2 regions of the Paenibacillus kyungheensis genome follow, and region 2 is predicted to be linked to the other one. Evidence: riboswitches for the same ligand, from Rfam matches in the RefSeq annotation. Region 2 holds a riboswitch; the other holds the start of a gene.
The links. Region 2 has a riboswitch for FMN ahead of ribD (bifunctional diaminohydroxyphosphoribosylaminopyrimidine deaminase/5-amino-6-(5-phosphoribosylamino)uracil reductase RibD). Riboswitches for the same ligand answer to the same signal wherever they lie in the genome.
Positions count from the first base shown of each region.

Region 1: another riboswitch for FMN. It lies ahead of PQ456_RS06970 (DMT family transporter); the one in region 2 lies ahead of ribD (bifunctional diaminohydroxyphosphoribosylaminopyrimidine deaminase/5-amino-6-(5-phosphoribosylamino)uracil reductase RibD).

Region 1 is NZ_CP117416.1:1,590,215-1,595,201, forward strand. It holds gene PQ456_RS06955 (hypothetical protein) at 1-169, shown strand, start outside; gene PQ456_RS06960 (hypothetical protein) at 292-1,164, shown strand; gene PQ456_RS06965 (hypothetical protein) at 1,229-1,525, opposite strand; FMN riboswitch at 1,907-2,067, shown strand; gene PQ456_RS06970 (DMT family transporter) at 2,204-3,181, shown strand; gene PQ456_RS06975 (family 43 glycosylhydrolase) at 3,371-4,717, opposite strand.
Region 2 is NZ_CP117416.1:3,345,164-3,350,150, reverse strand. It holds gene PQ456_RS14315 (amidohydrolase) at 1-1,306, shown strand, start outside; gene PQ456_RS14310 (hypothetical protein) at 1,416-1,787, opposite strand; FMN riboswitch at 2,037-2,196, shown strand; gene ribD (bifunctional diaminohydroxyphosphoribosylaminopyrimidine deaminase/5-amino-6-(5-phosphoribosylamino)uracil reductase RibD) at 2,664-3,764, shown strand; gene ribE (riboflavin synthase) at 3,806-4,477, shown strand; gene ribB (3,4-dihydroxy-2-butanone-4-phosphate synthase) at 4,742-4,987, shown strand, end outside.

The sequences.
Region 1 (4,987 bases), 1.8 Mb from region 2:
GTTTTTACAGGATAAAGAATTAGCATTGCCTGTTCAGCAATCTGTAAGAGATCAATCTCTGCCTTCATATCATTGGATAATTGCTATAAGTAGTATTGTGTTATTAACTCTCAGCATCGTTTATTTTTTGTATCAAAAATCCAAAAAGCATCGAAAAAGTGATGAATAGCATATAGAAACTATAGATATGTTTTACGAAATCAATTAGATATGTTGATTCCACTATCATTTTTCACTGTTACATTGGAATAGTAGTCAAATGATATTCCATAGACAGGGGAGAATTTGCAAATGAATTTAGGATTGAAATTAGGTAAAAAAGCTCCATTGGTATTGTTAAGCAGTGTGTTGTTCGCAGGGTTGTATATTCCACAATCTACATCTGTTGTTGATGCCAAAGCCGCCAATCTCACACCAACGTATGAGGTTAAATTTATGCTGGACGATGATATTTTGAACAGCGACCTGACGATTCAATCTGAGGTACAAAATGCGTTTGATCTACCTGCCAAAGCGCAAAAAATTGCTGTAGAGTATTTCGATACAAGTGATAAGCAATTGGACAGCGAAGGCTGGAATGTACGTTTCCGCAAAAAAGAAGATAAAGATAATTTTGAAATGACGTATAAAAAGCGTTACAGTATTGCAAATGGAGATATCAATGCAGCGTTAACACTGGCTAATCAACAAGGATTTGATGCTTCCGATACGAACTATGAAGCAGAAGTCGATTGGGGATATAGCAAGCAGACATTAAGCCTGTCTAACGATAAAAAATCAAAAGCAACAACATCAGGAGCAACATTGCCTACGGATAGTAAAGCATTATCTTTGCTTGTCGATAATCTGCCGGGTAAATTGAAAAAGTGGAAAGATGGATCAAGCTGGGGTGAAAAGCAGTTAAAAGCATCGCGCTCGTATGGCCCGGTGATGGCGAGTAAATATGAAGGTAGCTGGAATGGAATCGATGTAGACGTAGAAATTTGGCCGATTCGTAATGCTTCCGGTACAGGTACTGAGCCTGTGATTGAGATTTCGTTCAAAACCGATGATTATAACACCGCTGCAACTGATCGTCAGCAATTAATGAACTATTTGAATCAAGAAGGTTGGTTAGTGCCTCAAGATTCGTTGAAAACACAGTTAGTTTTAGATCGTTATTAAAAGCATCTACTTAAAAGTAGACAAAAAAGAAGCACCCTGCGAGGTGCTTCTTTTTGTTTTGCTATTAATATCCGCTACGTTCCATATTGTTAACACTTGCGAAGAATGCTGCACCAAAAACAATAAAGATAATAATGTAGATAACGATAATGATTGCTGCCCATAAAAGACCTGCTTTTGCATAGTTAGCTTTAGTAGGGTGAGTACCTCCACCGAAAGCCCATACAAATAACATGACTAAATTGACGATAGGAATGAAAAGCAACAAAAGTGTAAGCATCCATTCTTTAACACTAATGATTGAAGCGGGTGCATCCGGTTGCGCAGGCGGGTAACCATTGTTTTGCGAATTGTAATCCAAATTTTTCTACCCCTCTCAGTTATGTACTACTTATTGTGTAAAGATGTAAATCCTCTATGATTATACAACTGTTACAGATATGTGACAATAGAGTAATATAAATAAATAGGGTTATAGACTAATCTCATTTACAAAATCAATGTATCTATAGAAACATTTGATAGATACTAGACATTCATTCTATTTATAGTATAGTTAATTGATCGGAATTAAGGATTTAAATATATTGCAAACTATTTATTTGTACGAAACTATTGCAAGTTACTAAAAGTATCTTTATAATGAGATATATTGAATGTTTGATACAAGAAAGTTTTCAAATCTTATTTTCATGGTTAAACATGAGAGTAGCTTCTTTATACTAATAAACCAAAATCGAATAGAGATCTTCGGGGTAGGGTGCAATTCCCGACCGGCGGTGAACGTTTCTTTTGTAATTGAAAGAAAGGGTAGCCCGCGACTCATTTTTCTTTTTTTTGAAAAATGACTGATCTGGTGAGAATCCAGAGCCGACGGTACAGTCCGGATGGGAGAAGATCAACCAATAAGCTTGCCAGTGTATTGTAAAATACAGTTGCACGTTTATTTGATCAAGCCCCCGTTTATTGTACGTTGATAACGGGGGCTTTCCGTATGAGATCTCATATTCAAATTCTAATCACGTAGGGAGTTTGAATCATGGAAAATGCAAGTTATAACATCAAAACAGCATCATCAGCTAGACAGCGTCATATTAAAAGTGGATTTTGGCTTGTTTTTGTAGGAGCAGCGTTATGGGGCGTTGATCCACTGTTTCGAATTATTTTACTCAAAACAATGACTTCAACTCAATTGGTATTGTTGGAGCATTTGATTGTTTTTCTAGCGGCGGCTCCTGTATTATGGGTCAACCGTGCTGAATTAAAAGGATTGAAAATGCGTCATATCGGAGCATTGTTGTTCTTATCCTGGGGTGGATCGGCGATTGCTACGATTCTATTCACGATGGGACTGGCTCATGGTAATCTCAATGCTGTCTTGTTATTACAGAAATTACAACCGATCTTTGCGATTGTATTAGCTCGAATTATTTTAAAAGAAGTATTACCGCGTGGATTTGGTTGGTTATTTGCTTTAGCATTAGTAGGAACGTATATTTTAACATTTGGATTCGCTATTCCTATCGGACATATGAGTGAATTTGTACAAGTTGGTAGTCTATTTGCTCTAGGTGCAGCAGCATTATGGGGTGGATCTACAGTGATGGGACGCTTAATGGTAGGTCAGATGAAATATGAGACCGTAACATCATTACGCTTTATTATGGCTTTACCTTTGTTGCTTGTATTAACATGGCATGAAGGTGCAGCTTGGAGCTTATCTGCTGATTCTGGTGGAATTGCAGCCGTATCTCTGAATTTGCTAGGTCAAGCATTGTTGCCAGGCTTGCTAAGTCTATTAATGTACTACAAAGGGTTGTCTACAACCAAAGCTTCTGTAGCTACATTAGCAGAACTAAGCTTCCCATTAGTCGGTGTAGTTATTAACTGGATCGTATTTGGACAATTATTAACATGGGCTCAATTGGTCGGATTTTTGTTGATCTGGGTAGCATTGTTCTTTATTTCCAGACGTCAGCAACCATCTGATGCCAAAACAGCCGTACCTTCTGCATAACAATTTCTTTGTTATCAAGAAATGATAGGTTCTATAATCTATAAATACTAACTTTTATATAAAAAAATCCTGTCTACCTAGCGGAATATCGCTGGAGTAGACAGGATTTTTTAGTTTGGACAAGACATCGCTGTGATGATATATCGAATATGAAGTAGCTTTTAATCTAAATCGGAAAGTATATTGTTTTTATTTGATAGGTACAAGATCGAAAAAGTCTAATTCTCCGTAACCATTTCCTTTGCTAAAACGAATCGTATGATTACCTGCTGTCAATGATAGACGTTGTGTCGATAATCCCCAATTTTCCCAACCTTTATTGGTAATAAAGAAGTCTGTTGGATTGCCGCTATCGACCGATAGTCGAAGAGTAGACCAATCCAGTCCATCTGTGCCATTACCTGTACGTGCAGCTAGCATATACGTTCCTGTAGTCGGGATATTTACCGTATATTGAACATAACTACCGTCTGTATCGATATGACCTGCTTTGGATAGTCCTGAACCATTAGGGCTTGAAGAAGCATAAGCCGCTCCACCGAATGTTCCTTGTTCACCTTCATAACGGGTGCGATCCGGTTCACCGGATGGAATAGCGATCTGTACATTAGGATTAAGAGGTTGACCGAATTGAGGGGTATTGTCTGTATTCCAGCTAAATTTCTGTGTACGAATTTCCCGGTTCCAACCTGCATTATTAAATTTGGCAGAATGATAAACGATCCAATCTTCTTTGCCATCAGGAGAGGTAGTAAATGAAGCATGACCGGGTCCATACACCCCATTAGCAGAAGCAAATACAGGTTGAGTGCGTTTGCTCCAAGCTGAAGGGCTTAATAAATTGCTATTGGTCTGTGCTGTAATTAGACCTAGCGCATAATCATTCGTCCAGCTTCCACTAGCTGAATAGATTAGATTGATTTTGTTATTTTTGATCACCACTTGAGGGCCTTCGTTGACATTCGGTTGGTGATTGGTCTCCCATGCATACGTAGGACGAGCAATCTCAACACGTGCTGAATCGATCGTCCATGGGTTACTCATATGAGCGATATATAGATTTTGTCTTACATTTTCTGAACCTTCCCAGCCTGACCAGATAAAATACAATTGCCCGTTCACCGATAATGGAGTCCCATCGATTGCCCAACGATTGGTAGTATCTGTAATCTGACCTTTATCTACCCAAGTGCCTTGCATCGGGTTACTGCTAGTATTCTGCATCACATACATGCGATGATTCGCATTATCACCGTCGTCTTTGGCATAGTAAATGTACCATGCTCCATTTAGAAAATGAATTTCAGGAGCCCATACATTTTGCCCACCTGTAGTAATTTCGCGCTTTTCAGCCGCATCAATACCGGTTAATGTGGAAGATTTCCAGATCGTGACATTGTTACCTGTCGTTTTTGTGAAATAATAGAAGCCATCAGTATGTTTATACATCCATGGATCTGCACCATCCTGCATAATGACATTATAAAACTGTTTTTGGACAGATGCCGCAGAAGCGATACTAATACTGGTGCTCATAAGTAAAGTGAATAGCAAAAATAAAACTCCTCCTTTAATGATCAAGCGATGACGTTTCATTGATTCAGCCCCTTTCAGTATAGTAAATAGATAACGCTTACAATACGAACTGTAACGCAGAATAATGTCGGGGAACAGGACGATATTTTGGATGGATAGACATTCTATTGGAGATATGAACGGGAAGGTCTGAATGAAGAGTTTAACCGTTTACACTTTGAGATCAAACAGGTACATTAGGCGTAATTCATATGCGTTATTTTGCTTTAT
Region 2 (4,987 bases):
AGAAGTAATGCCTGTAGGGGAATGGATTGTTGGATTGAACTGGAATGAGAATAATTTTGATCCACCGATTCCGCCACTACGAACAGAGTTAGATGAGATTACGACAAATCATCCTATTTATCTGACCCGTACCTGTTTTCATGCTTTTTTAGGTAATAGTGTAGCCTTTGCCAAAGCAGGAGTGACCTCATCTTCACCTGATCCTGAAGCAGGTTCGTTTGGAAGGGATGAAGCTGGAGAGTTGAACGGATGGATTTATGAAGAAGCTTCAGCAGCTTTTACCGCAGTACAGCCAGAACCAGATTATACTACCAAAAAAGAAGCGATTCGGCGCGCTTGTCAGGATGCACTTCGATTAGGATTAACCGCATCCCATACCGAAGATTTACGATTTTTGGGCAGTATAGAGACTATGCTACAGATTTATCGTGAATTGCATGCAGAAGGACTACCATTCCGCACCCATCAATTGATTTTTTATACTCATTTACAAGAAGCCCAAGCATTGGGATTACGGGCAGGTGACGGAGATGAATGGTTACGTATTGGTGCAGCCAAATTGTTCTCTGACGGAGCGATTGGAGGGCGTACAGCGCTATTACAACAACCGTATAGTGATGCACCTCATACACGCGGAATGGCGATTCATACGACGGCACAGTTAAATGAAATTACATCCTATGCCCGTTCGCTAGGCTATCCGATTGCTGTACATGCCATTGGTGATGGTGCGGCAGATCTTACATTATCAACGATGGAAGCTCATCCGTTGCAAGGTATTTCACACTTGCCCGATCGATTTATCCATGCGCAGGTATTGGATCAACAACTGCTTGAGCGAATGACGCAATTACCACTTATTGCAGATATCCAGCCTCGATTTGTTGCCAGTGATTTTCCCTGGGTGATGGAGCGTGTAGGTGCAGAACGTACTGATTATTTGTACGCCTGGAAAAAGTTAATAGATGCTGGTGTGATCTGTGCAGGTGGAAGCGATGCACCTATTGAACCGCTTGACCCGATGCTCGGTATCCATGCCGCAGTTACCCGTCGTAGACCTTATGTTACAGAGCCAGCCGAAGGATATTTCCCACAGGAGCGACTTAGTATTGCTGAAGCGATTCATTTGTTTACAGTAGGGAGTGCACAAGCAGCAGGCGAAGAACAAGAACGTGGTAGTATTCACGTTGGCAAAGCGGCTGATTTTACAGTAATTGATCGAGATATTACTACCGATTCCGAATCTCTGTTGCAGACGGCTGTGCGTATGACAGTGGTGAATGGACAGATTGCTTATCAAGCGTAAACGGTTAGGAGATATCTACTAAATACACAGAGGCAGATATTTCACAACCCTAATAACCCTTCTTTTACAACTGTAGCAGAGGGTTATTAGGGGTTTTTTTGCGTTCTATTTATGTATAGATTATATGGTCATGTAGAAAGTCTAAAAACTGTTGTTGCATCTTACCAAGTGGGATAATCTTTTTGAGAATCTGAAAGCGCCACGATTGTCCGTTACTTTGAAATGACCATGTTGAAGCCAGTGAAATTCCTTGATTATAATGATGCTCTTGTAGATCAGCAATCGGTAATTCAACGGTATGGATCACTTTGGAAGAAAAGAAGTTAAGAAATAAAACGATAAGTTTCTCATCATTAAGTAGCAATACAGCTTTACTGGAATACGCTGAAAAGTGTTGAGGTGTAGCATAACAGATCTGCATATTCATTTCTTGATAAGGTGCAGTCAATTTGCGGATTAGTTTTTTGTTGATTAAAAACATAATAATCACCTTTCGATTAGTATAATGGTAAGGATATTAGACGAAAAACAATCTATCATTTTAAAAAATAAAACGCGAATTTATTATACAACAATAGAGGTAGCAGAATCATGAAAGCACTTGTAGATAAAATAAATAATGATGATATCACAGCATGTAGCGTATAGAAAAAGTTAGGTTTCTTGATTTTTGCGTGTGTGGATGATATGATTTCAGCATCACAGTGAAATAGTGATAATAACTTCATAATTTATCCTTCGGGGCGGGGCGAAATTCCCCACCGGCGGTGTTGAGATCAAGATAATATGTGATCTCTAAGTCCGTGACCCGGCTATGTGTAATAACCATAGACGGTGGATCTGGTGAGAATCCGGAGCCGACAGTATAGTCTGGATGGGAGAGGGATACAGAGGTCGCTTGCACAGCGATTTCTGAATTAAGGTGCACTTATTTGAGTGTATAGTTTACTATTTTGATGAAGCAAGATACCTGAGCATCTTTAGGTTTCTTTGGCATCTAAATAGATTCTATATGTAGCACATATGTAAAAATTGGATCAGTGGATCAAACTGAAGCCAGTAGTACGTATACAGTCTTTGCGCTGTAGATATACAGACATATGCGCACTCTATAAGAGGTACATTAGATTCTTACTCCTATACATTATTATGTTAAGCCCTGTAAACATTCGGATACTCTTCCGGTTTACAGGGCTTTTTGCTTGTCATTATATCGGTATACACTTTATAATTTAGTTATTAAATTATGAATAGTAACTAAATATGATGATACTACGATCAAACTCGTAACAGCACTTTGATCAAGCACAAAGCATGCAGTTATGAATTTTTTATGGTGTCAAAGGAGCCCTGAATAATGAACGTAATCAATGATGAATTTTACATGACCCTAGCACTGGACTTGGCAGAAAAAGCTCAAGGGCAGACAGATATTAACCCTGTGGTCGGTTGTGTGGTTGTGAAAGACGGCAGAATCGTAGGAATGGGTGCACATTTACAGCGAGGAACCGGACATGCTGAAGTACATGCACTTAATATGGCAGGAGATCAAGCAGAAGGCGCTACAGCATATGTGACGTTAGAACCATGCAGTCATTATGGCAAAACGCCACCTTGTAGTGATCGTCTGATCAAAGAAAAAGTAAAACGAGTCGTTGTTGCTGCTGTAGATCCGAATCCACAGGTAGCAGGTTCTGGAATCGAACGACTGCGTAATCATGGAATCGAAGTGGTGACCGGTGTATTGGCGAAGCGCTCGGCACGACTTAACGAAACGTTTAACAAATATATTACAACAGGGCTCCCTTTTGTGACGCTCAAAACAGCCAGTACGTTAGATGGTCGTCTAGCGTCTCGTACCGGTGATAGCAAATGGATCTCCAATAGCGATGCTCGTGCGATTGTTCATACGATGCGTCATCGTCATCAAGGTATTATGGTGGGAATCGGCACAGTATTAGCCGATGATCCTGAGCTGACGACACGTACAGAAGTGACTGGCGTTCAGCCTACCCGTATTGTGATTGACTCACAACTACGTATTCCAGATACCGCCAAGTTATTAAATACAGACGTAGCGCCTACGATTATTGTCACTACTTATCAAGCGGATCGGGATCGTATCCATGAACTGCAAGAACGTGGTATCACCGTTATCATCTGTGGTAGCGGGCCGTATGTAGATCTTCCTTTTGCGATGAAAAAGCTTGGCGAACTTGAGATTTCTTCGATTTTGTTAGAAGGTGGCGGTACCTTAAATGGTTCGATGCTTGAAGCAGGACTAATCGATCGAGTTACTTTATTTTTCGCTCCTAAGATTATTGGCGGTACGTTATCAACATTCGCTTTTGATGGATTTGAAAAAATGAATCAAGCTGTAACACTAGATGAGATCGAAATAGAGACGTTAGATGACAATATTTATATCAGTGGATTACCACGTTATCATCATCTCTAATATTCAAATAGCAGACCATCTTGGTAGAAAGGAGGATGTCTATGTTTACCGGACTAATCGAAGAAATAGGTACACTCCGACAAAATGGACGGCGCGGTGAAACGATGGTTCTTGGTATTCAAGCATCACGTATTATGGACGGACTTCAGATTGGAGATAGTGTCTCATGCAACGGGGTATGCTTAACGGTTACCACGATAGCAGATTCTCTATTTACTGTAGATGTCATGCCAGAAACGTATCGTTCTTCTAGTCTTAAACAGTTAAAAACAGGCAGCCCTATTAATCTAGAGCGAGCAATGATAGCGAATGGACGCTTCGGAGGGCATATCGTACAAGGTCATGTGGATGGCACAGCACATATTGAACAAATACAAAGCAACCAGAATGCTGTTATTTTCCAGATTGCTCCGACCGATCATGATTTATTTCGTTATATTATTCCGAAAGGGTCTATCACTGTCGATGGCATCAGCTTGACGGTTGTATCGGTAACAACGACTTCATTCACAATCTCTATCATTCCACATACACTCAAAGAAACTGTACTTGCTTATCGAAAAGCAGGCGATATGGTCAATATTGAATGCGATGTGCTTGGTAAGTATGTGGAGCATTTACTACAATACCAATCGAATACAGCGAATGATGCCACCAGTCAGAAAAAGCCATCAATCACAAGCCGATTTTTGCAAGAAAATGGATATATGTAAGCGCTTGGAAGTAAAAGCGCGACAAGGTTTAATAAAGGATGATTTTTGCAAAGCAAAATATCTTACAGTAAGCGCTTGGCACCATAAGCGCGACAAGATTCAATAAAAAAATGATTTTTGCAAAGCAAAATATCTTACAGTAAGCGCTTGGCACCATAAGCGCGACAAGGTTTCAATAAAAAAATGATTTTTGCAAAGCAAAATATCTTACAATAAGCGCTTGGTACTATAAGCGCGACATGGTTCAAGAGGGAGGTTATATCGATGAATCACAAATCTACAAACTTAGATGCGATAGAAGCAGCAGTAGCTGATCTTAAACAGGGCAAAGTGATTATCGTAGTCGATGATGAAGATCGGGAAAATGAAGGCGACTTTATCGCTTTGGCAGATCGTGCTACCCCTGAAGTGATCAACTTTATGGTCACAGAAGGTCGAGGCTTGGTATGTGCTCCGATCACAAGTGGACGTGCTGCCGAGTTAGAACTGATTCCGATGGTAGCACAAAAT